Regions from separate parts of the Streptomyces sp. NPDC052043 genome, predicted to be linked through region 1. Evidence: riboswitches for the same ligand, from Rfam matches in the RefSeq annotation. Region 1 holds a riboswitch; each other region holds the start of a gene.
What was found. Region 1 has a riboswitch for cobalamin ahead of ACIHCX_RS04525 (cobalamin biosynthesis protein). Riboswitches for the same ligand answer to the same signal wherever they lie in the genome.

Region 1 (9,434 bases):
GACCTTGGTGAGGGTGGTCTTGCCCGCGCCGTTGCGGCCGACCAGGCCGATGCGGTCGCCCTTGGCGACGCGGAAGGTGGCGGACTCGATGAGGACGCGGGCACCGGCGCGCAGCTCGATGCCGGAAGCGGAGATCACGGACAGACTCCAGGGCAGGTGTGGTGGCGGGTGGGTGGCTGAGACGGACCCGCCGTCTAATGCACGAGGAGAATGGCCATGGGGGACAGTCTAACGGGGGCGGGCAAGCACTTTTCCGGGTGTTTGCGCCGGGGCGTTGTCAGTGGCCGGTGCCAGACTGGGCGGCGCACCGGACTTGTCGGTGCGAACCGACTCACAGGGAAGTGATCGGCATGGCGAACACGGCCGGCGAACGCCCGAGCATCTACCCGACGCTGCTGTACGCGGACGCCAAGGCGGCCGTCAAACAGCTGACGCAGGCCTTCGGTTTCACGGAACTCGCGGTGTACGAGGGGGAGGACGGCCTCGTGCACCACGCCGAGCTGGTGCAGGGCAACGGCGCGGTGATGCTGGGTTCGAAGGGCCGCGGCGGCCGCTTCGACGAGGCGATGCGCGGCGCGGGCCCCACGGGGGTGTACGTGGTGGTGGACGACGTGGACGCCCACCACCGGCGCGCGGCGGACCACGGCGCGGAGATCCTGATGCCCCCGACGGACCAGGACTACGGCTCCCGGGACTACATGGCCCGGGACGTCGAGGGCAACATCTGGAGCTTCGGCACGTACGCCCCCCGCGTCGAGGGCTGACCCCGGGGCGTCAGTTGCCCCCGGTATGCACCTGGAAGGCCGCCCGGCGGACGGCCTTGGCCAGCGCCGGGTCGGGGTGCGCGGCGGCGAGCGCGACCAGCACCTGCACGGTGCGGGGGTGGCCCACGGTGCGCACCTCGTCGAGCAGCATCGGGACGGTGGGCTGCACCGCGGCCTCCAGGTGCCGTACGAGCATCGAGGCCTCGCCGTGGTCGGTGACCGCGGCGGCGGTGTCGACCCACAGCCACGTGGCCTCCTCGCGGGTGAGCACCTCGTGGGCGTCCTCCGCGTCGACACCGTCGTGCTCGGCGAGCCACAGCAGGGCGTACGGCCTGAGCGCCGGCTCGTCGAGCACGGCCCGTACGTCGGGCTCGGCGGGCGCGCCGACGACCCGCAGCGCCTCGAAGGCGAGCCCGCGCAGCAGCGCGTCCTCGCCCCGGGCGCCGGCGAGCAGCTCGGTGACGGCGCTGCCGACGGGCCGGGCGGCGAGCCAGGCGCGGTACTCGGCCCGGGCCGCGTTGGGCCGCAGCTGCGCGCAGCCGCGGAGCATGTCCTCGGCCGACTGCTCGATGTTCCCGGCGGGGCTCTGCGCGGCCACGCAGATCTGCTCCAGCTTCACCCACACCGCCCAGCTGCCGAGCGGGGTGAGGGTGGCCTGCCCGTCCCCGTCGGTCAGCGCGCCCACCGCGGCGAGGGCCCGCAGCGCCCAGTCGAGGAGGGGCGCCAGCGCGGTGTCCTCGACGGGGGCGGCGAGGGGCGCCACGGCACTCCCCGCCTCGCGAACGGCGGCAGCGGCACCGCCGGGCGCCGGGGCGCCCAGGCCCTCGGGCCCGGAGCCGGCCGTGGCCGGTCCACCCAGCGCCTCGGTCTCCGCCCCGGACACGAGAGCGACGGCAGCACCGTCCGGTGCCGACCAGGCCGGGGCACGTTCGGAGGCGGCACTGTCAGATACGGAGACGGTGGTGGTCGCGGCGGTCCCGGCGGCGGGGACCACCTGAAGAGAGGCCTCCGGACCGGAGACGGCACCCAGCCTTGCGGCGGGCTCGGGGGCGGGCTGCGCGGCCGGGGGCGCGGAGGTGGTGGTGTCGTTCGGGGCCGGGGCCGCCGTGCCCGCGGGGTCGTAGGGGACCTCGCAGCGGTCGGTGCGCAGCTCGGTGACGCGCTGGCGGAGGAGGTCGAGGAGCTGCTCGACGGGGACGGGGCCGGCGGAGAGCTGGAGGAAGGACAGGACCTGCGGCATGGCCGAGACGACCTCGGCGACGGCGGCCGCCTCCTGGCTCTCCGATTCCGGGCAGGCGAGCGACCAGGCGTCGAAGAAGGCCACCCAGCCGCGCAGGACGGCGCTGTCGTCGCGGTCCCAGGCGCGCAGCCGCCAGCCGGGACGGACGTCGTCGCCGTGCACCTCGATGAGGCCGGCGAGCCGGGCGGTGTCCCAGTCGGCACGGACCTGTGCGGCGGTCAGGCCCAGATCGGCAGCCGCCCGTTCGGCGGTCGCGTCGGAGAGGGTGGCCTTGTCGTCGGCCGTCGGCCCCTGGCGGCCCGGCCCGAGGGCGGCGTCCGCCCAGCGGGCGACGCGGGCCGCGCCGGCCAGAAGGGAGCGCGCCATTCTGGCCAGCTCCGCGGGTGCCGGGGTGCCCTCCGGGGGGCGCGGGGCGGGGCGGCGCGATTGCCGCTGGTTCACGGCTCGGGGGGCGGCGGCCAGGGGTCGTGGGCGGACGATGCGAAGCCTGGAGTCGCGCGGGATACGGGACGTCACGGGTGCAGTCTTCCGGTTGACGGTCCGAAAACCCAAACGGAATGTCACGGCAGGCGATCGAGAAGGCCAAGGGAGGACCAAGAGGACCCCTGCCGGGCGCCGTCCGGCCGGTTTCGAAAGGGTCCCGGAGACCTGTCCCGCCGCCGGTCCCGGGGCGGGGGAAGCGGGGCGAAACGGAACCGTGCCGCCGCCTCACATCAGCGGTGTCAGGAAGCGCCGCAGGGCCTCCTCGTACCCCTCGGGGTCGGCGTTCCACATCGCGCCGTGCGGAGCGCTCGGCACCATGTGCAGCGCGACCAGGTTGGGGCGGCGCTCGGCGAGGCGGCGGGAGAGCTGCCAGGGGGCCACCCGGTCGCCCGGGCCGTGGAAGATCAGCGTCGGTACGGTGAGCCCCTCCGGGTCCGTCGCCTCGGCCAGGCGGTCGCCGTACAGACCGGTGCGCCCCTGCGCGGCGCGCACGGCGAGCGGCAGCAGCGGGCCCGGGGTGTGCCGCGCCCGGGCCAGGGCCCGCAGCGTCACCTCCCAGTTGAGCACCGGGGAGTCCAGCACGAGTCCGGAGATCCGCTCGCGCACCGCCGAGCGGGTGGCGGCGCGCAGCGCCATCGTGGCGCCGGTGGACCAGCCGTGCAGCACGATCCGCTCGGCCCCGTACCGCATGGCGTAGCGGATCGCCGCGTCCAGGTCCCGCCACTCGGTCTCGCCGAGGTGGTTCAGGCCGTCCGGCGGGCGGGGCGCGCCGAGGTCGCCGCGGTAGGCGAGGGCCAGTACCGGGAAGTGCCGGCGGTGCAGGAACCCCAGGATGTTCATGGGGAGTTCGCGGGTACTGCCGAGGCCGTGCACCGCGATCACCCAGGTCTCGCGCACCCCGGGCACGAACCAGGCAGGCAGAGGACCGAGTTCGCCGGGGACGTCGACGTCGGCGTGCTCGATACCGAGGGCGCTGCGCGGGTTGCCGACGTGCAGGTTCGGGGTGAGCCACACCTTGTCGCCGCGTTGCAGGACGCCGTGGGTGACGCGTTCCAGTCGGCGTACGACAGTGTCGGGCCGGTGCGGGGCGGTGGGCAGCACGGGGCCCACCACCGCGTGGGAGCCGTCGCCCGCCAGCCCGTAGGTGCCCGGGCGCAGGGAGGCGAGGTCCCGGGTGAGGCTGATCCGGCCGGCGGCCGTGCCGTGCACGGTGAGCCGGGGTTCGGTGGGCAGGGGCCGGCCCGGGGGCGCCTTGAGCGCGGCGTCGCTGGCGAGCCGGCCCGCGGCGACGCTCGCCGCGCCGGCCGCCAGGGCTGCGGTGACGGCCGCGGCCGTCGCTTTGGCAGTGGGCACGGCTCCAGTGTCCTGGCGCACCCGGTCACCGGCCAGTGGGACGGAGGGTCGGGGTGACATGTCCGCGCGGGTTCCATGAAGAGCGGCGTTCATTCCTCGCCGCAGCCCTTCCCGATCTCTGCCCCGGCTCCCTCCCCCTCTCTACCCCTGCCCCTGCCCCTGCTGTCCGTACGCCCGCAGCCGCTCCCCCGCCTGCGCCAGTTGCTCCGGCGTCAACAGGGCCGGTGTCAGGCCGGGGACGCTGGACGCCGCCAGCCACACACGGCACATCCACTCCAGCTGGGCCGTGCGGTCGTAGGCCTGGTCGAGGCCGGCGCCGTGGGTGAGGGTGCCGTGGTTGGCGAGCAGGCAGCCGGTGCGGCCGGCGAGGGCGCGCAGCACGTTCCCGGCCAGTTCCTCGGTGCGGTACGTCGCGTACGGGGCGACCCGGACGGGGCCGCCGAGCGCGCCGGCCATGTAGTGGATCAGCGGCAGCTCGGTGACGAGCGTCGAGACGGCGGTCGCGTGCACGGCGTGGGTGTGGACGACGGCGCCCGCGTCGGTGCCGCGGTAGACGGCGAGGTGCATGGGCAGTTCGCTGGTCGGCACCAGGGTGCCGAGCACCTGTCTGCCGTCCAGGTCGACGCCGGTGACGTCGTCGTCCGTGAGCCGGTCGTAGGGGACGCCCGAGGGGGTGACCAGGACGATGTCGCCGACGCGTACGGACACGTTGCCCGAGGTGCCGACGACCAGCCCGTCCGACACCGTGCGGCGGGCCGCCGCGACCAGTTCCCGCCAGGCGCGCGCCGTGTCCCCGGACACGTCCGCCCCGGCCCCTCGCGCCTTGGCCCGCTCGCCTTGTGCGTCCGCTCGGTCCCGCCGCTGTTCGGTCATGCGCCGATCCTGCCAGGACGCCTCCCGCGAGCGGCCGTTCCTGTCCGCCGGAACGCGGGAAGGAACACCGCGATGACCGCCTCAGTTCATCTTCCGTTCACCCGGGTTACCTACGTTCAACGCGCCAATGACGCTCGAACGATTGCCTGGGTAAATGGAAAGCTTCTCGCTGATCCTCGCGATGGTGGTGATCACCGCACTCGCGTTTGATTTCACGAACGGTTTCCACGACACCGCCAACGCGATGGCCACGACCATCTCCACCGGCGCGCTCAAGCCCAAGGTCGCGGTGGCCATGTCCGCCGCGCTGAACCTGGTGGGCGCCTTCCTCTCCGTGGAGGTCGCCAACACGATCTCCAAGGGTCTCGTCGACGAGAGCGGCATCCGTCCCGAAGTCATCTTCGCCGCCCTGGTGGGCGCGATCCTCTGGAATCTGCTGACCTGGCTGGTCGGACTCCCCTCCAGCTCCTCGCACGCCCTCATGGGCGGTCTGATCGGCGCCACCATCGCCTCGGCCGGCTTCAGCGCCGTGCACGGCGGTGTCCTGCTCACCAAGGTCCTCATCCCGGCGGTCGTCGCCCCGGTCGTCGCGGGTCTGGCCGCGCTGGTCGCGACCCGGCTGTCGTACGGCATCGGCAGCAAGTCGCATTCGCACGGCAGGGCGGCCGAGAAGGGCCACCGCGCGGGGCAGATCGCCTCCGCGGGCCTGGTCTCGCTGGCCCACGGCACCAACGACGCGCAGAAGACGATGGGCGTCATCACCCTCGCCCTGGTCGCCGGCGGCGCCCTCGCCCCCGGCTCGAACCCTCCCACCTGGGTCATCCTCTCCGCGGGTCTGGCCATCGCGCTCGGCACCTACATCGGCGGCTGGCGCATCATCCGCACCATGGGCAAGGGCCTGACCGACCTCCAGCCGCAGCAGGGCTTCGCCGCCCAGACCAGCGCGGCCACCGCCATCCTGGCCTCCTCCCACCTCGGCTTCTCCCTGTCCACCACGCACGTCGTCTCGGGTTCGGTGATGGGCGCGGGCCTGGGCCGCAAGGGCGGCGTGGTCCGCTGGTCCACCGCGACCCGCATGGCCGTCGCCTGGGCGCTCACCCTGCCCGCCGCGGCCCTGGTCGGGGCCGGCGCGGAGGCCGTGACCCGGCTCGGCGCCTGGGGCACCTGCCTCGTCGCCGTGTTCCTGGTGGCCTCCAGCGCCGCGATCTGGAAGATCTCCCGCCGTGAGGTCGTCGACCACACCAACGTCAACAACACCGGCACCGACGCCGACACCGAGGAGCCGGCCGGCGTGGTCACCCAGGCCATCGCCGCCGTCATCCCGCCGCCGGCCTCCCCGGTGACCGACACGCTCACGGCCACGATCCCCGCCCAGCCCTCCGCGCCCGCCACCGACCCCGCGTCCGTCGCGCCCCCGCCGGCCGCCGCCGTCTGAGCTCGCGTCCAGGCAGAAGGAAGAGAACACCATGAAGATCGACTGGGCGGCCCTCGGCTCCGTCTTCGGCGTCAGCCTCGGCGTCACGGTGGGCCTCGTGGCCCTGTTCACCCTCGGCATCGCCGGTCTCTCCCGCCGCGAGCGGGCCGTCGCCCAGGGCGACGGCAGCGGGGTCCTCGCGGTCACCGGCGCCTACGCCTGCTTCGCCGCGTGCGCCGCCGCGGTGGCCTACGGGATCCACCTGATCATGGCGTAGCCGTACTGCCCGGCGCGGCCGGGACCCTGGCGACCGGGTCGGATCCGCGTGACGGGTCCCGCCCGACCCACACGTCACCACGTCACCCGCTCTTGCCGGACCGTCCCCGCGACGGCCCGGGAAGGGCGGGTTTTCCCGTCCGGCCCGCCCCGGGGTGTGGGCCTCATCTCAGTACCCCTGCGCAGGTCAACGGCAGGTTGACGGGTGTTCGCGGTGCGTGGTGGACTGCCGGAGCCACATACGGCGGCAGGAGAGGAAGCCCGGTGCGAATCCGGCGCGGTCCCGCCACTGTGACCGGGGAAGAACATCCCCGGGAGTCAGGAACTCTCACCGCCGGTCTCGTCGAACCAGGGCGTGGACACCCTGAGTGAGGACATGTATCGCCATGCGCGGCTGCCGACCGAGGTTCACCAGCGACTCACTGACCGACCGCACGACCGGCTGACCCGATGGGTGCCGATCGCGACTTCGCGTACGGCGCCGCCGCCGGCCTCCTCGGTGACCTGCTCCTCGGCGATCCGCGCCGCGGGCACCCCGTCGCCGTGTTCGGACGGGCCGCGGGTGCCGTGGAACGCGCGCTGTGGCGGGACCACCGCGGCTGGGGCGCCCTGCACACCGCCGTGTGCGTGGGGGGCGTCGTGTCGTCGGCCGCGCTGGCCGCGTCTGCCCTGCGTCCTTCCCGTACCGCGTCCGTCGCGCTGACCGCCGCCGCCACCTGGGCCGTCGTCGGCGGGACCTCCCTCGCCCGGGAGGCGCGGGTGATCGGACGCGCGCTGGAGACCGGTGACATCGAGGGCGCCCGGGCGCGGCTGCCGCATCTGTGCGGGCGCGACCCTCAGGCACTGGACGCCGACGGCATCGCCCGCGCCGTGGTCGAGTCCGTCGCCGAGAACACCTCCGACGCGGTGGTGGGCGCGCTGGTGTGGGGAGCCGCCGCCGGTGTGCCGGGGCTCCTCGGCTTCCGCGCGGTCAACACCCTGGACGCCATGGTCGGGCACAAGTCCCCCCGCTACCGCCGCTACGGCTGGGCCTCGGCCCGGCTCGACGACCTCGCCGGATGGCCGGGGGCGCGGCTCACCGCCGCCCTGGCCGCCGTCGCGGGCGACGACCCGCGCGGTGCCGTACGCGCCTGGCGCGCCGACGCCGGCAAGCATCCGAGCCCCAACGCCGGCCCGGTGGAAGCCTCGTTCGCGGGGGCGCTCGGCGTGCGCCTTGGCGGCACGCTCTCGTACGCCGGGCGCGTGGAGCACCGCCCGGTGCTCAACGGCCCCGGACGCGCCGTCCGGCCGGGTGACATCGAGCGCGCGGTACGGCTCTCCCGCCGCGTGGGCTGGCTCGCGCTCGGCGTGTGCGCGGGCGTACGGCTGCTGAAGAGAGGACGGACGTCATGAGCGGCGGTCTGCTCGTCGCCGGCACCACCTCCGACGCCGGGAAGAGCGTCGTCACGGCCGGGATCTGCCGGTGGCTGGTGCGCCAGGGCGTGAAGGTCGCCCCGTTCAAGGCGCAGAACATGTCCCTCAACTCCTTCGTCACCCGCGAGGGCGCCGAGATCGGGCGGGCGCAGGCCATGCAGGCCCAGGCGTGCCGCGTCGAGCCGACCGCGCTGATGAACCCGGTGCTGCTCAAGCCGGGCGGCGAGCAGAGCAGTCAGGTGGTGCTGCTCGGCAGGCCGGTGGGTGAGATGAGCGCCCGCGGCTACCACGGCGGGCGGCAGCAGCGGCTCCTCGGCACCGTCCTCGACTGCCTCGCCGAGCTGCGGAGCACGTACGACGCGGTGATCTGCGAGGGGGCGGGCAGCCCGGCGGAGATCAACCTGCGCCGCACCGACATCGTCAACATGGGGATCGCGCGCGGCGGGCGGCTGCCCGTGCTCGTCGTCGGCGACATCGACCGCGGCGGCGTCTTCGCCTCCTTCTTCGGCACGCTCGCGCTGCTGTCTCGTCAGGACCAGGAACTGGTCGCCGGGTTCCTCGTCAACAAGTTCCGCGGGGACGTCTCGCTGCTCGAACCCGGCCTCGACATGCTGCACGGGCTCACGGGACGGCGTACGTACGGCGTGCTGCCGTTCCGGCACGGGCTCGGCATCGACGAGGAGGACGGACTGCGCGTCTCGCTGCGGGGCGCGGTGCGGGAGTCCACCGTGGCGCCGCCGGTCGGCGAGGACGTGCTGCGGGTCGCCGTCTGCGCCGTGCCGCTGATGTCCAACTTCACCGACGTCGACGCGCTCGCCGCCGAACCAGGCGTCGTCGTGCGGTTCGTGGACCGTCCCGAGGAACTGACCGACGCCGACCTCGTCGTCGTACCCGGCACGCGGGGCACGGTCAGGACACTGGAGTGGCTGCGGGAGCGGGGGCTTGCGCGGGCCCTCGCGAGAAGGGCGGCGGACGGGCGGCCCGTGCTCGGCATCTGCGGCGGTTTCCAGCTTCTCGGCGAGCACATCGAGGACGACGTCGAGTCGCGAGCCGGACACGTGGACGGCCTCGGACTGCTGCCCGTACGGGTCAGGTTCGCCCGCGAGAAGACCCTCACCCGGCCGGAGGGCGAAGCCCTCGGCGAACGGGTCGAGGGGTACGAGATCCACCACGGGGTCGCCGAAGTCACCGGCGGAAGTCCCTTCTTGGACGGGTGCCGGGTCGGCGCCGTCTGGGGCACCCACTGGCACGGCTCCCTGGAGTCGGACGGCTTCCGCCGGGCCTTCCTGCGCGAGGTGGCGGCCGCCGCCGGCCGGCGTTTCGTGCCGGCGCCCGACACCTCGTTCGCCGCGCTGCGCGAGGAGCAGCTCGACCGGCTCGGCGACCTGATCGAACAGCACGCGGACACGGACGCGCTGTGGCGACTCATCGAGTCGGGCGCGCCGCAAGGACTGCCTTTCATTCCACCGGGAGCGCCCGCATGAGCACAGTGTTGTTGTTGTCGACCGCCGACACCGATCTGCTCGCCGCCCGAGCCTCGGCGGCCTCCTACCGGATCGGCAACCCGACCCGCGTGGACGTCGGCGAGGAACTTCCCCGGCTGCTCGACGGCGCGGAC
Region 2 (9,434 bases), on a different contig from region 1:
GAGGACCCGACGGAGGACGACGGCAGCCCGGCCGCCAACCGGGCCAAGTCCCTGACGCTGCTGGCGAAGCTGCCCACCGTGGTCGCCGCCGACCAGCGCCGCCGCCGCGGCCTCGACCCCATCGCCCCGGACCCCGAACTCGGGTACGCGGAGAACTTCTTCCACATGTGCTTCGGCGCCGTGCCCGACCCGGACGTGGTCCGCTGCTTCGAGATCTCCCTCGTGCTGTACGCCGAACACAGCTTCAACGCCTCGACGTTCACCGCCCGCGTGGTCACCTCCACCCTCTCCGACCTGTACAGCGCGGTCACTGCAGCGATCGGCGCGCTCAAGGGCCCGCTGCACGGGGGTGCCAACGAAGCGGTGATGCACATGCTGGAGGAGATCGGCGACCCGCAACGCGCCGGGCAGTGGCTGGACGAGGCGCTCGCCGCCCAGCGGAAGATCATGGGCTTCGGCCACCGCGTCTACAAGGAGGGCGACTCCCGGGTCCCGATCATGCAGGGCGCCCTGGACCGCCTGGTCGCCCGCGCCGCCGACCCCGAGGTGACCCGCCTGGCCACGCTGCACGCGGCCCTGCGGCACGCCATGCTCAGCCGCAAGGGCATCCACCCCAACCTGGACTACCCGGCCGGACTCGCCTACCACCTGATGGGCTTCGACACCCCCGCCTTCACACCCATCTTCGTGATGAGCCGGATCACCGGCTGGACCGCCCACATCACCGAACAGCTCGCCCACAACGCCCTCATCCGCCCGCTGGCCTCCTACGACGGCCCACGGCAGCGGCCGGTGCCCGGGGCCCGGTGACGGTCGGGACGAACGTCCGCTCCGGCCGGACGGGCCGGCCGGAGCGGACGTGATGCGCCCGGTGAGTCCTACGACACCTCACCGCGTACGGTGCGCGCCGCCGTGACCAGGTTCTCCAGGGACGCCCGGGTCTCCGGCCAACCGCGGGTCTTCAGACCGCAGTCGGGGTTGACCCACAGCCGTTCGGCGGGGATGGCCTCCAGGCCGGTGCGCAGGAGCGCGGCGGCCTCCTCGGCGCTCGGGACGCGCGGGGAGTGGATGTCGTACACACCCGGTCCGGCCTCGCGCGGATAGCCGTGCGCGGCGAGTTCGCGGGCGACCTGCATGTGGGAGCGGGCCGCCTCCAGGCTGATGACGTCGGCGTCGAGGTCGTCGATGGCCTGGACGATGTCGCCGAACTCCGCGTAGCACATGTGCGTGTGGATCTGGGTGTCCGGGCGCACACCGCCGGTGGTGAGCCGGAACGCCTCCGTGGCCCACGCCAGGTAGTCCGCGCGGTCGGCGGCGTGCAGCGGCAGGGTCTCGCGCAGCGCGGGCTCGTCCACCTGGATCACCGAAGTCCCCGCCGCCTCCAGGTCGTTCACCTCCTCGCGCAGAGCGAGCGCGACCTGGCGCGCGGTGTCGGCGAGGGGCTGGTCGTCGCGGACGAACGACCACGCGAGCATGGTGACCGGACCGGTGAGCATGCCCTTGACCGGGCGGTCCGTGAGGGACTGGGCGTAGCCCGTCCAGCGCACCGTCATCGGCTCGGGCCGTGAGATGTCGCCGGCCAGGACCGGCGGGCGGACGTACCGGGTGCCGTAGGACTGGACCCAGCCGTGCTGGGTGGCGAGGTAGCCGGTGAGCTGCTCGGCGAAGTACTGGACCATGTCGTTGCGCTCGGCCTCGCCGTGCACCAGGACGTCCAGCCCGGTCTTCTCCTGGAAGGCGACGACCTCCCGGATCTCGGCCTTGATGCGCTCCTCGTACTCGGGCGTGCCGATGCGCCCGGTGCGCAGGTCGGCGCGCGCGGTGCGCAGCTCACCGGTCTGCGGGAAGGAGCCGATCGTGGTGGTGGGCAGCAGCGGAAGCCCGAGGTGGGCGCGCTGGGCGGCGGCCCGTTCTGCGTACGGCTGCGAGCGGCGGGCGTCGGCGTCGGTGACGGCTGCGGCGCGGGCGCGGACCCGCGGGTCGTGGGTGATGGGGGAGTGCGCGCGGGAGGCCAGGTCGGCGCGGTTCGCGGCGAGTTCGGCGGCGATGGCGTCCGTGCCGTGGGTCAGGCCCCCTGCGAGGGTGACGATCTCGGCGGTCTTCTGCCGGGCGAAGGCCAGCCAGCGCCGGATCTGCGGTTCGATGTCGTGCTCCACGGCCGCGTCCAGGGGGACGTGCAGCAGGGAGCAGGAGGCCGACACATCGACCCGGTCGGCCAGACCCAGCAGGGTCCCGAGCGTGGCGAGGGACTTCTCCAGGTCGTTGACCCAGATGTTGCGACCGTTGACCACACCGGCGACCAGCCGCTTGCCCCAGAGCCCGCCGACGGCGGCCAGCGCGTCCAGGTTGGCGGCGGCGGACTCGGTGAAGTCGAGCGCGAGACCCTCGACCGGGGCCTTGGCGAGCACCGGCAGGGCGTCGCCCAGCCGGTCGAAGTAGGAGGCGACCAGCAGCTTCGGACGTTCGGTGAGGCCACCGAGGCTCTGGTAGGCGCGTGCGGCGGCCTCCAGTTCGGCCGGGGTGCGGTCCTGCACCAGGGCCGGCTCGTCGAGCTGTACCCACTCGGCGCCCGCCGCCCGGAGATCGGCCAGTGTCTCCGCGTACACCGGCAGTAGCCGGTCGAGGAGGGTGAGCGGATCGAAGTCGGCGGCCGCACCGGGCGCGGGCTTGGCCAGCAGCAGGTAGGTGACCGGGCCGACGAGGACCGGGCGGGCCGAGAGGCCCAGCGCGCGGGCCTCGGTCAGCTCCGCGATCTGCTGGGCGGAGTTCGCCGTGAACACGGTGTCCGGGCCCAACTCAGGGACCAGGTAGTGGTAGTTGGTGTCGAACCACTTGGTCATCTCCAGCGGTGCGACGTCCTGGGTGCCGCGTGCCATCGCGAAGTAGCCGTCCAGCGGGTCGGCGGCGACGGCGTCCCGGTGGCGGGCCGGGATCGCGCCCACCATCACGGTGGTGTCCAGCACGTGGTCGTAGTACGAGAAGTCCCCGGTGGGGACCTCGTCGATGCCGACCGCGGCCAGTTCCCGCCAGTTGGCGCGGCGCAGTTCGGCGGCCGTGGCGCGCAGGGCGTCGGCGCTGACGCGGCCCTTCCAGTAGCCCTCGACGGCCTTCTTGAGTTCCCGGCCCTGTCCCTGACGGGGGTAGCCGTACACGGTGGCCCGTGCTGCCGCGGCTGCGGACTCGGTGGTCACGGAGCTCTCCTTCGCGAGACGATTCCCTGGGATCCCGGGGACGGGACGAGGACGCGAAGGGGTGACGGACCGGACGGCTCCGGCCTGCGGCCGTCCGTGCGGTACCTGCGCCGACCCGCCCTCGAGGTCACCGGGATGTCCGCGCACGAGTGGTTCGCACGCGGGCAGATGGCAGGTCTTCGGACTCGCGGGCACGTCTTCGTCGTACGAGACACCTACTGGCCGTCGCTTCCCAGGCCCTCCTCGGACCCAGTGCGTATGACGGCGGTCGTTCCCGCTCACCGCTGCGGGGCAGTCCCGGATTCCCACCGGGTTCCCTCTTGCGACGCCCCCTCTGGCGGACGGGGCGAACCAGCTGCACGGCCCAGCCTAGGGGGCTCTCCCGGTCGCGGCGGATGATGTCCACCATGCGGATGGCGGGCTGAGACGGGCCGGAGCCGACTGAGGCGGTCCGCCGGGTGGTTCACCGTCGTCGGCCGGGGCGGGTGCCGCGGACCTGCCGACCGGGCCCGGGCGCGAGACCATGGTGGAAGCAGCGGTCTCGGCCGCGGCGAGGCGAGAGGAGGCGTCGACGGTGGAGCCTGCCGAAGCCTTCACGGGAGGCGGCGGAGACGAGTCCGCGGCCGCGTCCGGTGGCCTGCTGGACTCGCTGAGCGTGTCGGCGGTGGTGCTGGACGCGCGGGGGCGCGTGGTCTTCTGGAGCCCGCAGGCCCAGCAGGTGTTCGGCTACAGCGCCCAGGAGGCCCTGGGCCGGTACGCGGCGCGGCTGATGGTCGACGAACGGCACCGGGGCCTCGTCACCGCGCTGTTCACCCGGGTGATGACGGAGGGCACGGGGTGGGCCGGCGCCTTCCCCGTCCGCCACAAGGACGGCAGCTCCCGCCTGGTCGAGTTCCGCAACATGCGGCTGGAGGGGGAGCACGGGGTCTACTACGCGCTGGGCATCGCCGCCGACCAGGCCGTCCTGCGGAGTATGGAACGCGACCTCGCGCTCTCCGCCCGGCTGGTCTCGCAGTCCCCGATCGGGCTGGGCATCGTGGACACCGACCTGCGGTATCTCGTGGTCAACCCCACGCTGGAGCGCATGAACGGCCGGTCCGCCGAGCAGCATGTCGGGCGGACCGTCCGTGAGGTGCTGGACTTCATGGATGCCGTCTGGGTCGAGACCGCGATGCGCCGCGTACTGGACAGCGGCGACCCGCTGCTGAACCAGCGCATCCTCGCCCCCACCCCCTCCGACCCCGGCCGCGAGCACGCGTGGTCGGTCTCGTACTACCGCCTGGAGGACAGGGCCGGACGGGCGCTCGGCGTCGCGACCGAACTCATCGACGTCACCCCGCAGCACCGCGCCTCCGCCGAGGCCGCCGCCGCGCGGCAGCGCCTCGCCCTGATCGCCGACGCCTCGGCGCGCATCGGGACGACCCTCGATCCGACCACCACCGCCGACGAACTCGCCCGCGTCTGCGTGCCGGAGCTCGCGGACCTCGCCGTGGTCGATCTCCTGGACGCGGCGCTCAAGGGCGGCGACCGCGACTGGGTGCCCGACGGCCCGCTGGCCATGCGCACCCTGGCCGTCGTCGCCCAGCCGACCCTGGCCGCCTCCCTCCCCGCCGGGTACGTCGCCCGGTTCGCGCCGCATCACATGAGCACCCGCTGCGTCACCACCGGCCGCCCGGTCTTCGCCTCCCGCGTCGCCGACGGGGACCTCACCCACCTCGCCCCGCCTCACGCCGCCGACGCCCTCGCCGAGGTCGGGGCCCATTCCTGCCTGGCCGTCCCGCTCGTCGCCCACGGCCGCCTCCTGGGGGCGCTGGGCCTCGCCCGGGGCCACCGCAGTCCGGTGCCGTTCGGCGAGGACGACGCCACCCTGGCCCTCGACCTGGCCTCCCGCGCGGCCGTCAGCATCGACCACGCCCGCTGGTACCAGAACCAGCGCCGGGCCGCCGAGAACTTCCAGCGCAGCCTCCTGCCCCGGAAACCGGCGAAGCGGCCGGGCCTGGACATCGCCTGCCGCTACCAGCCCGCCTCGACCATCTGCGGGATCGGCGGCGACTGGTACGACGCGATCGCGCTGTCCGACGACCGGACCGCCCTGGTCATCGGCGACGTCATGGGCAGCGGCAGCGGCGCCGCGGCGACCATGGGCCAGCTGCGTACGGCGACCCGCACCCTGGCCGCGCTCGACCTCGACCCGGCCGCGGTCCTGTGGCACCTCGACCGCATCACCGGTGAGCTGGAGCAACGGTTCGCCACCTGCACGTACGCCGTGTACGACCCGCGCCGTGCCTGCTGCCACGTCGCCACGGCCGGCCATCTGCCGCCGGTGCTCATCCCCGCCGGGGGTGCCCCGCGGTTGCTCGACCTCCCGACCGGAGCACCCCTCGGCGTGGGAAGCGTCCCCTTCGAGACCACCCGGCTGCGGATCGGGCCCGGGGACGGGCTGCTGCTCTACACCGACGGCCTGGTCGAGACCCGCAGGCGCTCACTCGACGAGCAACTGGCCACCCTGCTGGGGCTGCTCGCGAGACCGCCGGGGCCCCTGGAGGAGACCTGCGACCATCTCCTCGACGCCCTGCGCAGCCCGGACGAACCCGACGACGTGGCCCTGCTCCTCACCCGGGCCGGCCGGTCCGGGTGAGGAGTCAGTGACCTGATCAGCCCGTTCCGGCGGTGTCAGCCGTTCCGAGGGCGTCGCGCAGGAACTGGACGGCCTGGTCGGTGGCCGCCCGGGCGGCCTTGGACCGGCTGAGCGAGTTGAGCATCATGAAGTCGTGCACCGTGCCGTCGTAGCGCACCGTGGTGACCGGGACGCCGGCCGCGCGGAGCTTGGCGGCGTAGGCCTCGCCCTCGTCGCGCAGCACGTCGGCCTCGTCCACGACCAGCAGGGCGGGGGGCAGGTCGGCGAGTTGCTCGGGGGTGGCCCGGTTGGGGGACGCGGTGATCTCCGCGCGCTGCCGCGGGTCGGTGGTGTAGGCGTCCCAGAACCACTCCATCAGCTTTCGGCTGAGGTAGTAGCCGCTGGCGAACTGGTCGTAGGAGTCGGTGTCCATCGCCGCGTCCGTGACCGGGTAGTACATCGACTGGTGCACGAACCTGACGTCGCCGCGCTCCTTGGCCATGAGGGCGAGCGCCGTGGCCATGTTCCCGCCGACCGACTCTCCGGCCACCGCCATGCGCCGGGCGTCCAGCCCTATGGACGCTCCTTCGCGCGTGATCCACTGCGCGGTGGCGTACCCCTGTTCGATGGCCACGGGATAGCGTGCCTCCGGCGAGGGCGTGTACTCGACGAAGGCCACGGCGGCACGGGCGCCGACCGCCAGCTCCCGCACCAGCCGGTCGTGGGTGCCGGCGTTGCCCAGCACCCAGCCGCCGCCGTGCATGTACACCACGACGGGCAGTGCTCCGGTGGCGCCCTGCGGCCTGACGATGCGCACGCGTACGTCGCCCACGGCGGCCGGTACGGTGATCCACTCCTCGTCGACCGGCGGTTTGTCGACCGGCGCGGCCTGAAGGTCGTCAAGGACCCTGCGTGCCTGGGAGGGTTCCATCTCGTACAGGAAGGGGTGCTTCGAGGTCGCGTCGGCGAGTTCCTGCGCCGGGCGCTCCAGGACGATTGACTCGGGCTGAGCAGCCATGGCAATGCTCCTTGGCGATGCGGAGAGACGCATGCGGAGTCGCGCATGCCGGTCCCGCAGGGTGCCCGGCCGACGAGCGCCGTGCCACTGAACGCCTGGGCCCCGGGAAAGGAGTCCTTGTCCACGGTTCAAGGCCCTCGTTCAAGCCCTGCGAGCCGATGTGCCCATCGTAAGCGCACAGCGTGCGGCCATCGAGTTCGCGCGCGGCCGCCGGCGCACACCGTGCCCGTGTGAGCCCTGTGCGCGCCCCCGCCCGGGCGGGAAGACTGCCTGCCGACGGGCAGGGGAGCGCGGCACTGCCCACCGCCCTCGTCCGACGTCTGAGGAAGGCAGGTCGGTCCCTGTGCTGCTACGTCTGCCCACGTCCGTGTCCGAAGCGCGGGAGTGTCTGGCTGAGGGGGCCGTGCCGATCGGCGGCGCGACCCTCGTCTGGGCCACCTGGCAGCGCGACGGGTTCCCCGAACTGGCCATGTCCCTGCGCGAATTGCCGGAGGCCAACGTCGTGGGGCGGCGGACCCTCGGCGGCGCCGTGGTCCTGCACCGCATCGACGACCGGGTGCCCGACGTGCTGCGCCTGGCGGCCGCCACGGTGGGCACCGGGGCCGTGCGGCGGACGGCGACGGTCGGCGGCAACCTCGTCGGCAGCACGCTGCGCTGCCTGCTGCCCGCCGCACTCGTCCTGGACGCCCGGGCGACGGTGCTGGAGCCGGAAGGCGTCCGTGAGGCGGACCTGTCCGAGGTCGTGGCCAAGCGGCCCGTCCTGCTCAGCCTCCGCTGGCGCGAGCCGATCGCCTGCGCCTACCGCAAACTCCCCGGCGAGCCGGGCGGACCGCCGCCCCTCGTGGTCGCCTCGGCCCTGCATGCCGACGACCACGGCGACCGTCTGCGGGTCGCCGTCCGCGACGGCTACGACGTGCTGGGCGGAAGTGTCCTGCGCGCCCCGGGCGTGGCGGAGACCCTGAGCGGGCTGCGCGGGACGGCCCTCGGCGAACTGCCCGCCGCCGCGTGGGAAGTCGTCCGCTCACAGGTGACCGGCCTCCTGGGCGGCCACGCCACGCACTGAGATCCCGGCGACGGAAAACCGCAAAGAGTTCTTCGCGAAGAACTCTTTGCGAAGAACTCTTTGTGGTCTACTGTGCGTGGCATGACCGGAACAGGAACGGGCCCGGAGAGGTCGCGCGTCGAAGCGGACGAGGTGGTACTGGACGCCAAGGGGCTGCGGGCCCTGGCGCATCCGGTGCGGGTGCAGGTGGTCGGGCTGCTGCGCAAGTACGGCCCGTCGACCGCCACCCGGCTGGCGGAGCGTCTTGGCGTCAACTCCGGGACGGCCAGCTACCATCTGCGCCAGCTCGGCGCGGCCGGCTTCGTCGAGGAGGACACCGGACGCGGCAACGCGCGCGAGCGCTGGTGGCGTTCGGTGCACCGGACGACATGGTTCAGCGACCCGGACCTGGCCGAGCGCGAGCCCGAGGCCGCACTGGCGTACCGTCAGTCCATCGCGGCCATCTACACCCTCCGTACCCAGCAGACGCTGAACGAGCTTCCGGCGATGCCCCGTCAGTGGCGGGACAGTTTCGACATGAGCGACTGGGCCCTGCGCCTCACCCCGGAGGAAACCGCCTCCCTGCAGCGGGAGTTGACAGACGTCATCATGCGCTACCGGCGAGACGCGCCGGAGGAGGCGGCAGACGCCCCCGAGGGAGCCGCACGGGTCGCCGTGATCAGGTATCTGCTGCCCGAACCGGACGTGCCCGCCGCGTCGTCCGAGCCCGCTTCCGGCCCCCGGACGGCGGAAGGCGAGCAGACGTCATGAGCGGCAGCGCCGCGGACGGCGACGGCATACCCGGCAAGCGGTCCCTGCGGCCGCTCGCCGGGGTGCTGGCGGCGATGGCCGTCTCGCTCACCGGCACCCGGGTCTCCGCCGTGGCACTGCCCTGGTTCGTGCTCGTCACGACGGGCAGCGCCACCCAGACCGGACTCGCCGCCTTCTGCGAGATGACCCCCTACGTGGTGGTCAAGGTGTTCACCGGACCGCTGGTGGACCGGATCGGTCCGCGCACCGTGTCCTGGACCACCGATCTGGCGAGCGCGGCCGCGGCCGCCGCGGTTCCCCTGCTCCACGCCCTGGACGCGCTCTCCTTCCCGCTCCTGCTGGCCCTGGTCGCGCTGATCGGCGCGGCCCGGGGCCCCGGCGACCTGGCCAAGACGGTGATGGTCCCGGAGGCGGCCGACCGCGGCCGGGTGCCGCTGGAGCGGGCCACCGGCCTGTCCGGTGTGGTCGAACGGCTCGCCTCCACCCTGGGCATGGCGGCCGGCGGCGCGCTCGTGGGGCTGCTCGGTCCCCTCACGGGACTCGTCGTCAACGCGGGCTGCTTCGCTCTCGGATCGGTGATCATCGGGCTGTCGCTGCCGGGCGGCATGGGACGCGCCGCCGAGGAGCAGCCGGCGCAGGCGACCGGGGCGATCGGGGCGACCGAGGCGACCGAGGCGGCCGAGCCGGGCTACTGGCGGCGGTTCGGGGAGGGTTTCACCTTCCTGCGCGGCGAGTTGCTGCTGCTGAGCGTCATCGTCATGGTCGGGATCACCAATCTGCTGGACGCCGGCTTCA
Region 3 (9,434 bases), on a different contig from region 1:
CCTCAGCGGCAGCCCTTCCACGCGGGTACGGACGGGCCCATGCAACTTCTTGAGACCTCGGAGCGCCAGTGGTTGGGGTACTCGGAGGGACAGAAGACCGGGCAGCTGGTTTCTGACCGGGAAGCAGTGAGCGTGATGCAGATGCGCTATGCCAAGATGCGATCGCAGGCTCTGTCCCCCGCGGACTCGGCCGAGTTGTTGCAGCGGATGCGAGGAGCGCTATGAACACCAACGGTGAGCTGGACTGGTTCAAGAGCAGCTACAGCGGTTCCGAAGGCGACAGTTGCGTGGAAGTCGCCCACGCCCCCGGAGCCGTGCACGTACGCGACTCCAAGCAGGCTGACGGACCGCGGTTCGAGGTCGCCTCCTCGGCGTGGGTGGATTTCCTCGGGCTCGTGGTGTAGTGCGTCACCCCGAGGTCGGCCGTCTGGGACGGATGAGGACCTCGCTGCCCAGGGGGCTGTAGCCCGCTGCGAGGAAAGCCCGAAGGGATCGTGCGTTGCCCGGGGCGACAGCGGCGAAAACCGGCTCACCGGTGGGGACCAGGGTGAGAGCGTCACCCAGCAGGGAGCGGCCGAGCCCAGCCCCACTGCTACCGGTGTGGTGGAGTTCGATGCTTGTCTCGCGTCGTCCAGCCAGGCCGCCGGCCAGGGTGACAAGGCCCCGTTCATCTCCGTAGACACGGACGTCGGTACGCAAAGCCCGAGCACGACGCACACGCGGGTGGTCGTCGACATCAAGACGTTCGGGCAGGCGGTGAGGGGCCGGCACGCCACGCGCGACGAGTGTCACGTCGACACTGTCGATCCACCCCTCGCGACCTGCGAGGTAACGCAGGAAGTCCGGAGCCATGGAAGCCCCGAACCCGTCGGCTCCTTGAGCCCGGACGTCGGAAGCGGACAGGGCGGTGGCGATCACGGCGTGCCCGGTGAAGGCGACCGAGCACTCCAGCCCACCCGGCAGAGGGGGAAGAACGGTCACGCGGCCGTCCGCAGGCGGGAAGCGTCCGTCGGCAGCATTGAGGAACATGCCCAGCAGCGGGTGAGACTCGGCCATGACGGTCCACCCTACGAGGAGTTGCCCCGCCGTGGCAGCCACACGCGACGACGGCTCAGTAGCCGCCCAGGAGGGTCCGTACCCTGCGCAACGACTCCGGGCCCGCGGCGCTGTGCCAGCGGGTGGGGTCGGCGGGGCGGCGGCCCCACAGGAGCAGGACGCGTGTCGCCGCGTCGCTTTCGATCGTGGCCGGGCCCTCGGGGGCGGCGAACCGGATGGTGCCGCCCTCCGCGTCCGCGGTCACCACGACGTCGTCCGTGCCCGGAGTGCGCAGGCGGCCCTCGACCTGCCCCTCGGCCCCGAGGTCCAGATCGGCGCGGCCCCGGATCAGCAGGGGCCGGCCGACCGACACCACGCTGTGCTCGGTCATCCACGGCTCGGTCAGGGACTGCACGGCCGTCCGGTCGTCGCCGGTCAGGTCCCAGCGGTGGAGGATCAGTTCCTCACGCATGTGTTCCGCGAAGAAGGGGACCTTCACGGAACGGCCGGTCCACATGACCTCGGTGTCCGGGGACAGAGCCCGCGCGGCGGCCGCGGTGACCTCGGTGAGCTGTTTGCAGTTGGTCAGGAACGCCGCCCAGAGCTCGGCGTCCGACATCCGCCGGTAGGGAGCCTCACGCTCGAAGCTTCTGGTCTCCACCGGTGTGCCCGCAAGGAAAGCTCGCAGCACCCGGGCCAGTTCCTCGGCGTTCCCCGTCTGGTGGACCAGGACGTCACGCACCGTCCACGCCTCGCACCACGTGCCGTCGTCGGGCCTTCGGCCCTGCACGGCGTAGACGAAGGGCGCCAGTTCCGGGAGCGTTTCGTCGACCTTGGACGGAATCACGTGCCATGGGTATCCCGGTCGGGCCGTCCGCCAAACCGGCTCGCGTCCGATCGGAGGCATGAGGCCCGGGGGCGGGGTGCGGAGCGCGTGGGCTCGCCCTCCGCGGGTACCCGGCGGCGCGTACGGCGGTCCGATGACCGTACGACCAGGAGCCCGGACGCACGCATGCCCGAACTGCCGGATGTCGAGGGATTCCGCGAGGTGCTGACGGCCTGCGGCCGGCACCGGCGTGTCACGGACGTCGAGGTGCGGGACGCCGGGGTGCTGCGGGGGGTCAGCGCGCAGCGGCTGCGGAGGGAACTGAAGGGCAGGCGTCTGGGGGAGGCGTGGCGGCACGGCAAGTGGTTGTTCGTGCCGACGGGTCACGACGGTCCGACACTGGTGTGGCATTTCGGCATGACGGGGTCGCTTCGGTGCTGTTCCCCGGACGAACCGGTCGAACGGCATGACCGCATCCTGCTGACGCTCGACGACTCCCGGCAGCTGCGCTACCGCGATCAACGCAAGCTCCAGGGCGTACGGTTGGTCGACGACACGGAGGTCGAGCGCATCACCGACGGTCTGGGTCCCGATGCCCTCACCGTGCGCGGAGCGGAGTTCCGGGAGCTGCTGTCGGGACGACGGCGTGCCGTCAAGAGCGTGCTGATGGACCAGTCCGTGATCGCGGGTCTCGGGAACCTCCTGTGCGACGAGATCCTCTGGCGGGCCCGGGTGGCTCCTCGGACCCCGGCGCGGGACCTGAGCGAGACCGCACTTCGGCGTGTCCATGCACGAATGGGCCGGGTCCTCGAGACGTCCGTGCATGCCGGGTGCGTGCCACCGAGGCCCTCCTGGCTCACCGGGCACAGGGACGACAGCGATCCGACGTGTCCCCGCTGCGGGTGGCTCCTGAGCTCCCACCGCGTCGGCGGACGCCGCACGGTCTGGTGCCCGCGGTGCCAGGGATGAGCGACGCCGGCCGGTGCGGAGGGGCGGGCGGAACCGATCATGGGATGATGACCGGCGACATAAGGCGACGGCGGTCCGAGGAAGCCGGTGTGAATCCGGCGCGGTCCCGCCACTGTGACCGGTGAGCGAGTTCCGGGATGCCACCGCCCCGCCCGGGGTGGGAAGGCGGGACGAGTGAAGACCCGGGAGCCAGGAGACTCACGCGGTCGCCTCCTCGAGCGACACCGGGGCGGATCTCCCCGGGAGGGGAGTGGTGCGGCGTGCCCGAAAGGCCGACGGACGAGGCGCCGGACGGTGCCGTGGCGGGGAGCGGTTCGGTGCCGTGCCGGGTCGTCGTGTGCCGGGACTGCTGCTGCGGCAGCCCCAAGGTGCCCGGGGTCGACCACGCGGCGCAGACCGCGCGGCTGCGGGCGGAGGTGCCGGTGCGCATCTCCGACTGCCTCGACGTGTGCGAGCAGGCGAACGTCATCGTGGTCCAGCCGTCCTCCGCGGGCCGGGCCGCCGGTGCGCGGCCGGTCTGGCTCGGGCTCGTCAACGACGAGGGCGGCACCGAGGACATCGTCGCCTGGGTGCGGGAGGGCGGCCCGGGCGTGGCACCCCTGCCGGAGATCCTCGGCCTGTACGCCATCACCCCGCCACGGCGACCCACGGACTCCTGAGGCCCGTGCGCGCCAGGACGCACGCGCCAGGACGATCGCACGTGCGAGGTGACCAGCCCGTCGTCACCGGACGGGGAACGGCCGGGCCTCCGCCGACGTGACCGCCTCGCCGGCCTGCACGCCGTGCAGGACCTGGGCGAGCACCTCCGCCCCGCGCACCACCCGAGGTCCCGGCCGGTTGAAGTAGGACGGTCCGTCCAGTACCCAGACACGGCCGGACCGTACGGCGGGCAGATCCGTCCAGCCGGGCAGCCCGGTGAGCAACGCGGCTTCGCGCAGGGTGCGTTCGGGAGGGAAGCCGCACGGCAGGACGAGGATTACGTCCGGCCGCGCGGCGCGTACCGCCTCCCAGGTCGTCGGCCCGGTGTGCTCGCCGGGCGCGGCGAGCAGCGGTTCGCCCCCGGCGGTGGTGATCTGCTCGGGCACCCAGTGCCCGGCGGGCCACAGCGGGTCGAGCCACTCGATCGCCACCACCCGGGGCCGGTCGAGGCCGGCGACCGCGCCGCGGACCCGGTCGAGGCGAGCCCGCAACGCGGCCCGGCGCCGCTGCGCGCGTTCGTGCACGCCGAGCAGGTCGCCGACGGTGACCAGGCAGTCCAGTACGTCGTCGAGCGTGCGCGGCTCCAGGCTGAGGACCCGGGTGCCGGCGTCGAGCAGCCGTACGGTCCGGCTGACCTTCTCGTACGACACCGCGCACACGTCGCACAGGTCCTGGGTGAGCACCACGTCGGGGCGCAGGGCGGCGAGGGCCTCGGTGTCCAGCGTGTAGAGCGACGAACCGGAGTGCGCCGCCCCGCCGACGGCGTCGGAGATCTCCCGGCTGGTGAGCGCGTCCTGGTCCAGGTCCGCCCCGGTCACCACGGGTACCGAGGCGACCTCGCGCGGCGGCCAGTCGCACTCGTGGGTGCGGCCGGCCAACTGCTCCGAAAGGCCGAGTTCGGCGACGATGTCGGTCGCGGCGGGCAGCAGGGAGACGATGCGCATACCTCGACTGTAGGAGGCCTCGCGGATCCGCTGATTCCGGCGCCCGGCGTGCAGGGCCTGCACGGCGTGATCGCACCGACCGGCACCGGCTGCTCGGCCACCGACCGGGCGCTCCAACTGTACGGCCGTTACCTCTACCTCAGCGAGTACGGCCTTGAGAAGATCGTCCGTGACCCGCGCGTCCAACAGATCCTGGAAGGAACCGACGAGATCATGCGTGTCCTCATGGCCCGCGGCCTGACGGAGGCGTTCGGATGACCGCCGCCGAGGAACCCGTCCTGTTCCACACCGACGGACGGGCCGCCCATATCACCCTCAACCGGCCGAAGGCCCTCAACGCCCTCACCCACGAGATGGTGCGCCGCATCGACGAGGCGCTGACGGCCTGGCAACACGACCCGGCCGTGAAGACCGTCGTCATCAGCGGCGCGGGGGAGCGCGGCCTGTGTGCGGGCGGCGACATCCGCGCCATCCACGACGACGCCCGCGACGGGGACGGCACCGCCTCGGCCGCCTTCTGGCGCGACGAGTACCACCTCAACGCCCGTATCGCCCGATATCCGAAGCCGTACGTCGCCGTCATGGACGGCATCGTGATGGGCGGCGGCGTCGGCGTCTCCGCGCACGGCAGCGTCCGGATCGTCACCGAGCGCTCGCGGATCGCCATGCCGGAGACCGGCATCGGCTTCGTCCCCGACGTCGGCGGCACCCATCTGCTGGCCCTCGCCCCCGGGGAACTGGGCACCCATCTCGCGCTGACCGGTGCGCAGATCGGCGCCGGCGACGCCGTGCTCTGCGGGCTCGCCGACCACTACGTGCCGTCAGCGACCCTGCCGACCCTCATCGACGACCTGGCCGGCACGCCCGTACGGGAGGTGCTGGCACGCCATGCCCGACCGTTGCCGCAAGGGGAGTTGGAGGAGCAGAGGGAATGGATCGACCCCTGTTTCGCAGCCGCGACGGTCGAGGGCATCGTGGGCCGGCTGCTCGACCACGGCGAGCCCGCCGCCAAGGAGGCGGCCGAAACCCTGCTCACCAGGTCACCGACCGCTGTGAAGGTCTCCCTGGCCGCCGTGCGCCGCGCCCGCCGTCTCGGATCGCTGGAGCCGGCCCTCGACCAGGAGTACCGCGTCTCCTGCGCCGCCCTGAGCAGCCCCGACCTGGTGGAGGGCATCCGTGCCCAGGTCATCGACAAGGACCGCGACCCACGCTGGTCCCCCGACACCCTCGCCGAGGTGACCGACGCCGACGTGAACCGCTTCTTCGCCCCGCTCGGCGACCGTGAACTGGGCCTCGCCGGCCCTGGCGCCGATGCGGAAGCGGCCTGGTGAGCAGGACCGTCGCGCTGCTCGGACCCGGGCACATGGACGCGCCCATGGCCGTGGACCTGGTCCAGGGCAGTCACCGTGCGCGTCGGGTCCAGCCGACGGTGGCACGTCGACCATCCGGTCAGGCAGGTGCCCGGCAGCCGTCGCCGGCGACCGGCGCCTCCTCGTCCACGCCGGGGCGGAGCACCTGCACGGAAGCGAGCAGTGCCTCGACCACCTCCTCCAGGTCGAGGCGCCGCTCCACCGACCGCAGGTGCGGCAGCCGCGCCCCGGTGCTGACCCGGGGAGGGGCGAGCAGGTTGCAGCAGTCCTCGTCGGGCAGGACCGAGATACCGGCGGTGCCGATGGACCGCGCCTCGTCGATGATCTCCTGCTTCTCCCAGCCGATCAGCGGACGCAGGACGGGCAGCGCCGCCGCCTCGTCCACCGCGACCAGGTTGGCCAGCGTCTGACTGGCGACCTGCCCCAGGCTGTCGCCCGTCACCAGCGCCTGGGCGCCGATACGGTCCGCCAGCGCGGAGGCGGTGCGCACCATCAGCCGGCGCTGGGCGACCACCTGGAGCCGCCCGGCCCCTGCCACGGCGAGCTGCTTCTGCGCCTTGCCGAGCGCGACGACGTGCAGGGTGCCGGCCGGCTGGAAGCGGTTCAGCTCACGGGCCAGGGCGTACGCCTTGTACACGGACGACGGGTTCGTGTAGGGAGCGCCGTTGAAGTGCACGAAGTCGCACGCCAGTCCCCGCCGCATGGCCCGGTGGGCGGCGACCGGGGAGTCGTAGCCGCCGGAGAGCAGGACCAGGGCCCGCCCGCTGGTCCCGACGGGCAGCCCGCTCAGACCGGGGAGGCGTTCGCAGGAGAGGTACGTCTCCTTGCGGTCGATCACGACGTGCAGGGTCACGTCGGGCGTGGTGAGGTCGACCGTCAGCGCGGGCACGGCGCCGAGTACCCGGGACCCCAGGAGCACTTCCATACGGGAGGAGGTCAGCGGGAACTGCTTGTCCCGCCGACGCACCCGCACGGCGAAGCGGAGCCCCCGGCGCTCGCCGCTCACGGCACGCAGGGCGTCGATCGCCGCCTCCGTGACACTGTCGAGCGTGCTGGGCACGCGGACGGCCGGCTCGACGGTGTTGAAGCCGACGACCCGCCGGGCCCGCTCCACCAGGGCCTCGACCGGGACCTGCCCGCCCAGCACGGTGACGCTCTGCATGCTCTTGATCCAGGTCGAGCCGCCGACGCCGCGCAGGGCGACGCGCAGGTTGTCGTGCAGCCGCTCGGTGAAGCGGTGGCGGTTGCGGCCCTTGAGGAACACCTCGCCGTGCTTGAGCAGCACGCACGGGCCGTAGGAGGCGGGGGCGGCACCGGAGGAGTCCCGGGGATCGGGTACTCGTAGTTCGTCGGACATGGGGGTGAGCCTCTCAGATGTCCCCCCTTGGTGATTCTCATCCTGGTGGCGTCGTGGCGAGCGGGCTGGCGTCCGTGTCCGACGTGATGGACATTGACCTCATGGATGAATGGGGTAAATGCGATGAAATGCTCGTCCATCAGGACGAGCCCTACAACGCCGAAACGCCCCCTGGCGCTCTCGCGGCCCGGATCACCTCCCTGGACGCCTTCTACAGCCGCAACCACGCGCCGATCCCCCACGTCGACTCCGCGAGCTGGCGGCTGCGGGTGGAAGGTCTGGTCGATCGTCCCCTGGAGTGGTCGATGGACGACCTGCGCCGCCTCCCCGAGCGGACGGTGGTGGCGACGCTGCAGTGCGCCGGCAACCGCCGCGCCGATCTCATCGAGGTCAGGGACATTCCCGGGCAGGTCCCCTGGGGTCCAGGGGCCGTCTCCACCGCGAGGTGGAGCGGGGTGAGCCTGGCAGAGGTACTGGCCAGGGCCGGAGTGCGGCCGGAAGCGGCCCACATCGCCTTCACCGGCGTCGACGTGTCACAGCAGGCCGCCCCACCCCAGCCCTTCGGTGGCTCCGTACCAGTGGCCAAGGCGACCTCCAGCGAGGTACTCCTGGCCTGGGCCATGAACGGTCAGCCGCTGCCCGCCGCGCACGGCGCCCCCCTGCGCGTGATCGTTCCGGGCTGGATCGGCGCCCGCAGCGTCAAATGGCTCCATCGCATCACCGCACAGGCCGAACCGACCGACAACTACTTCCAGGCCGAATACAGCGTCCTGCCCCCCGAGGCCGACCCCGAGGCCGCCCGACCGGGCGACGGCATCACGCTCGGCCCGGTCGCCCTCCACTGCGCCATCCTGCGGCCCGGCAGGAACGACCACCTGCCCTCCGGACCGACCGAGGTCAGCGGGTTCGCCTTCGCCGGGGACGACCGAACCGTGGCACGCGTGGACGTCTCCGCCGACCACGGCCACACCTGGGTCCCCGCGGATCTCGACCCCCCGGAGAATCCCTGGACCTGGCAGCACTGGCGCGCCACGGTCACCCTGCCCGCCGGCGAGGCCGAGCTCGTCGCACGCGCCTGGGACTCCACCGCCGCCGTGCAGGCCGAATCCCCGGCGACCGTCTGGAACCCCAGGGGATACGCCAACAACGCCGCGGCGCACCTGCGCCTCACATGCCGTCCCTGAGGAACCGGAAGACCCTCACCCTCAAGGAATGAGCCTCTTCCCACCTCACGTCGAGGGTGCGCGGGGAGGGACGCCCAGCCCTTGCCCGACACGCCGGACCCAGCCTACGAGCCGGCCCCCCAGGTGACAACGGCTCAAGGAACGCCCCGGGTTCACCACTGCACAAGGGAGCGTGGTGTCGCTAGCATCTGCCGACCGGAGGCCAGGGCTCGGGGGGTGACGCGTGAGGGTTCTCGTCGTTGGCGGAAGCGGGTTTCTGGGACAGGAACTGGTCCGTCAGGTCGTGGGCCGGGGCTGGACGGCGGCGGCCACCCACAGGTCGGGCCCGGGAAGTGGGCCGGCCGTCGACTGGTACCGCGTCGACCTCCGTCACCCCCGCCGCTTCGAGGACGTACTCGCCGACGTGGCTCCGGACGCCGTCATCAACGCGTCGAACGGCCAGGCCGACTGGGCGGTGACGGCCGACGGCGCGGCCCACGTCGCCAACGCTGTGGCGAACAGGGGGTGCCGACTGGTCCATGTCTCCAGCGACGCCGTGTTCTCCGGCGCGGACGTGCACTACGGCGAGGACGCGCTTCCCGACCCGGTCAGTCCGTACGGCGCCGCGAAGGCCGCGGCGGAGACGGCCGTGAGGGTGTTTCTCCCTGACGCGGCCGTGGTGCGCACGTCGCTGATCATCGGGCACGGCCGGTCCGCTCATGAACGGGCCGTGCACGCCCTGGCCGCCGGCACGCGTACTGGCGTGCTGTTCACGGATGACACCCGTTGCCCCGTCCATGTCGTGGACCTGGCGGCCGCACTTCTGGAGATCACGGAGTCGGGCGCGCCCGGAATGTTCCACGTGGCGGGGCCCGACGCGCTCAACCGTCACGACCTGGGGGTGCTCATCGCCCGGCGCGACGGTCTGGACCCGGATCGCCTTGCCCCGGGCCTGCGGAGCGACGTGGCGCCGCCCGGAAACCTCGACATCCGCCTCGCGTGCCGCGCCACCCAGTCCGGACTTCGGACGCGTCTGCGCGGTGCCCACGAATTCCTTGCTGTGCGGGCCGG

Region 2: it holds a riboswitch for cobalamin, as region 1 does, so the genes downstream of both, metE (5-methyltetrahydropteroyltriglutamate--homocysteine S-methyltransferase) here and ACIHCX_RS04525 (cobalamin biosynthesis protein) in region 1, are expected to answer to the same signal.
Region 3: it holds a riboswitch for cobalamin, as region 1 does, so the genes downstream of both, ACIHCX_RS09125 ((2Fe-2S) ferredoxin domain-containing protein) here and ACIHCX_RS04525 (cobalamin biosynthesis protein) in region 1, are expected to answer to the same signal.

The regions. Positions count from the first base shown of each region.
Region 1 covers NZ_JBIUBT010000001.1:954,801-964,234, reverse strand. Annotated here, with positions in the region: gene ACIHCX_RS04560 (ABC-F family ATP-binding cassette domain-containing protein) at 1-138, opposite strand, end outside; gene ACIHCX_RS04555 (VOC family protein) at 351-764, shown strand; gene ACIHCX_RS04550 (hypothetical protein) at 775-2,370, opposite strand; gene ACIHCX_RS04545 (alpha/beta hydrolase) at 2,713-3,840, opposite strand; gene ACIHCX_RS04540 (class II aldolase/adducin family protein) at 3,982-4,713, opposite strand; gene ACIHCX_RS04535 (anion permease) at 4,868-6,148, shown strand; gene ACIHCX_RS04530 (hypothetical protein) at 6,180-6,404, shown strand; cobalamin riboswitch at 6,608-6,752, shown strand; gene ACIHCX_RS04525 (cobalamin biosynthesis protein) at 6,854-7,795, shown strand; gene ACIHCX_RS04520 (cobyric acid synthase) at 7,792-9,300, shown strand; gene cobN (cobaltochelatase subunit CobN) at 9,297-9,434, shown strand, end outside.
Region 2 covers NZ_JBIUBT010000003.1:463,994-473,427, forward strand. Annotated here, with positions in the region: gene ACIHCX_RS09975 (bifunctional 2-methylcitrate synthase/citrate synthase) at 1-810, shown strand, start outside; gene metE (5-methyltetrahydropteroyltriglutamate--homocysteine S-methyltransferase) at 879-3,191, opposite strand; cobalamin riboswitch at 3,344-3,562, opposite strand; gene ACIHCX_RS09985 (SpoIIE family protein phosphatase) at 3,766-5,829, shown strand; gene ACIHCX_RS09990 (alpha/beta hydrolase) at 5,846-6,826, opposite strand; gene ACIHCX_RS09995 (FAD binding domain-containing protein) at 7,170-7,889, shown strand; gene ACIHCX_RS10000 (ArsR/SmtB family transcription factor) at 7,971-8,639, shown strand; gene ACIHCX_RS10005 (MFS transporter) at 8,636-9,434, shown strand, end outside.
Region 3 covers NZ_JBIUBT010000003.1:278,417-287,850, forward strand. Annotated here, with positions in the region: gene ACIHCX_RS09100 (helix-turn-helix domain-containing protein) at 1-225, shown strand, start outside; gene ACIHCX_RS09105 (DUF397 domain-containing protein) at 222-404, shown strand; gene ACIHCX_RS09110 (hypothetical protein) at 409-1,056, opposite strand; gene ACIHCX_RS09115 (maleylpyruvate isomerase N-terminal domain-containing protein) at 1,112-1,882, opposite strand; gene ACIHCX_RS09120 (Fpg/Nei family DNA glycosylase) at 2,048-2,830, shown strand; cobalamin riboswitch at 2,908-3,030, shown strand; gene ACIHCX_RS09125 ((2Fe-2S) ferredoxin domain-containing protein) at 3,148-3,489, shown strand; gene ACIHCX_RS09130 (cobalamin-binding protein) at 3,553-4,473, opposite strand; partial or broken gene ACIHCX_RS09135 (acyl-CoA dehydrogenase family protein) at 4,552-4,731, shown strand; gene ACIHCX_RS09140 (enoyl-CoA hydratase/isomerase family protein) at 4,728-5,804, shown strand; gene thiI (tRNA uracil 4-sulfurtransferase ThiI) at 5,923-7,200, opposite strand; gene ACIHCX_RS09150 (sulfite oxidase) at 7,329-8,384, shown strand; gene ACIHCX_RS09155 (SDR family oxidoreductase) at 8,608-9,434, shown strand, end outside.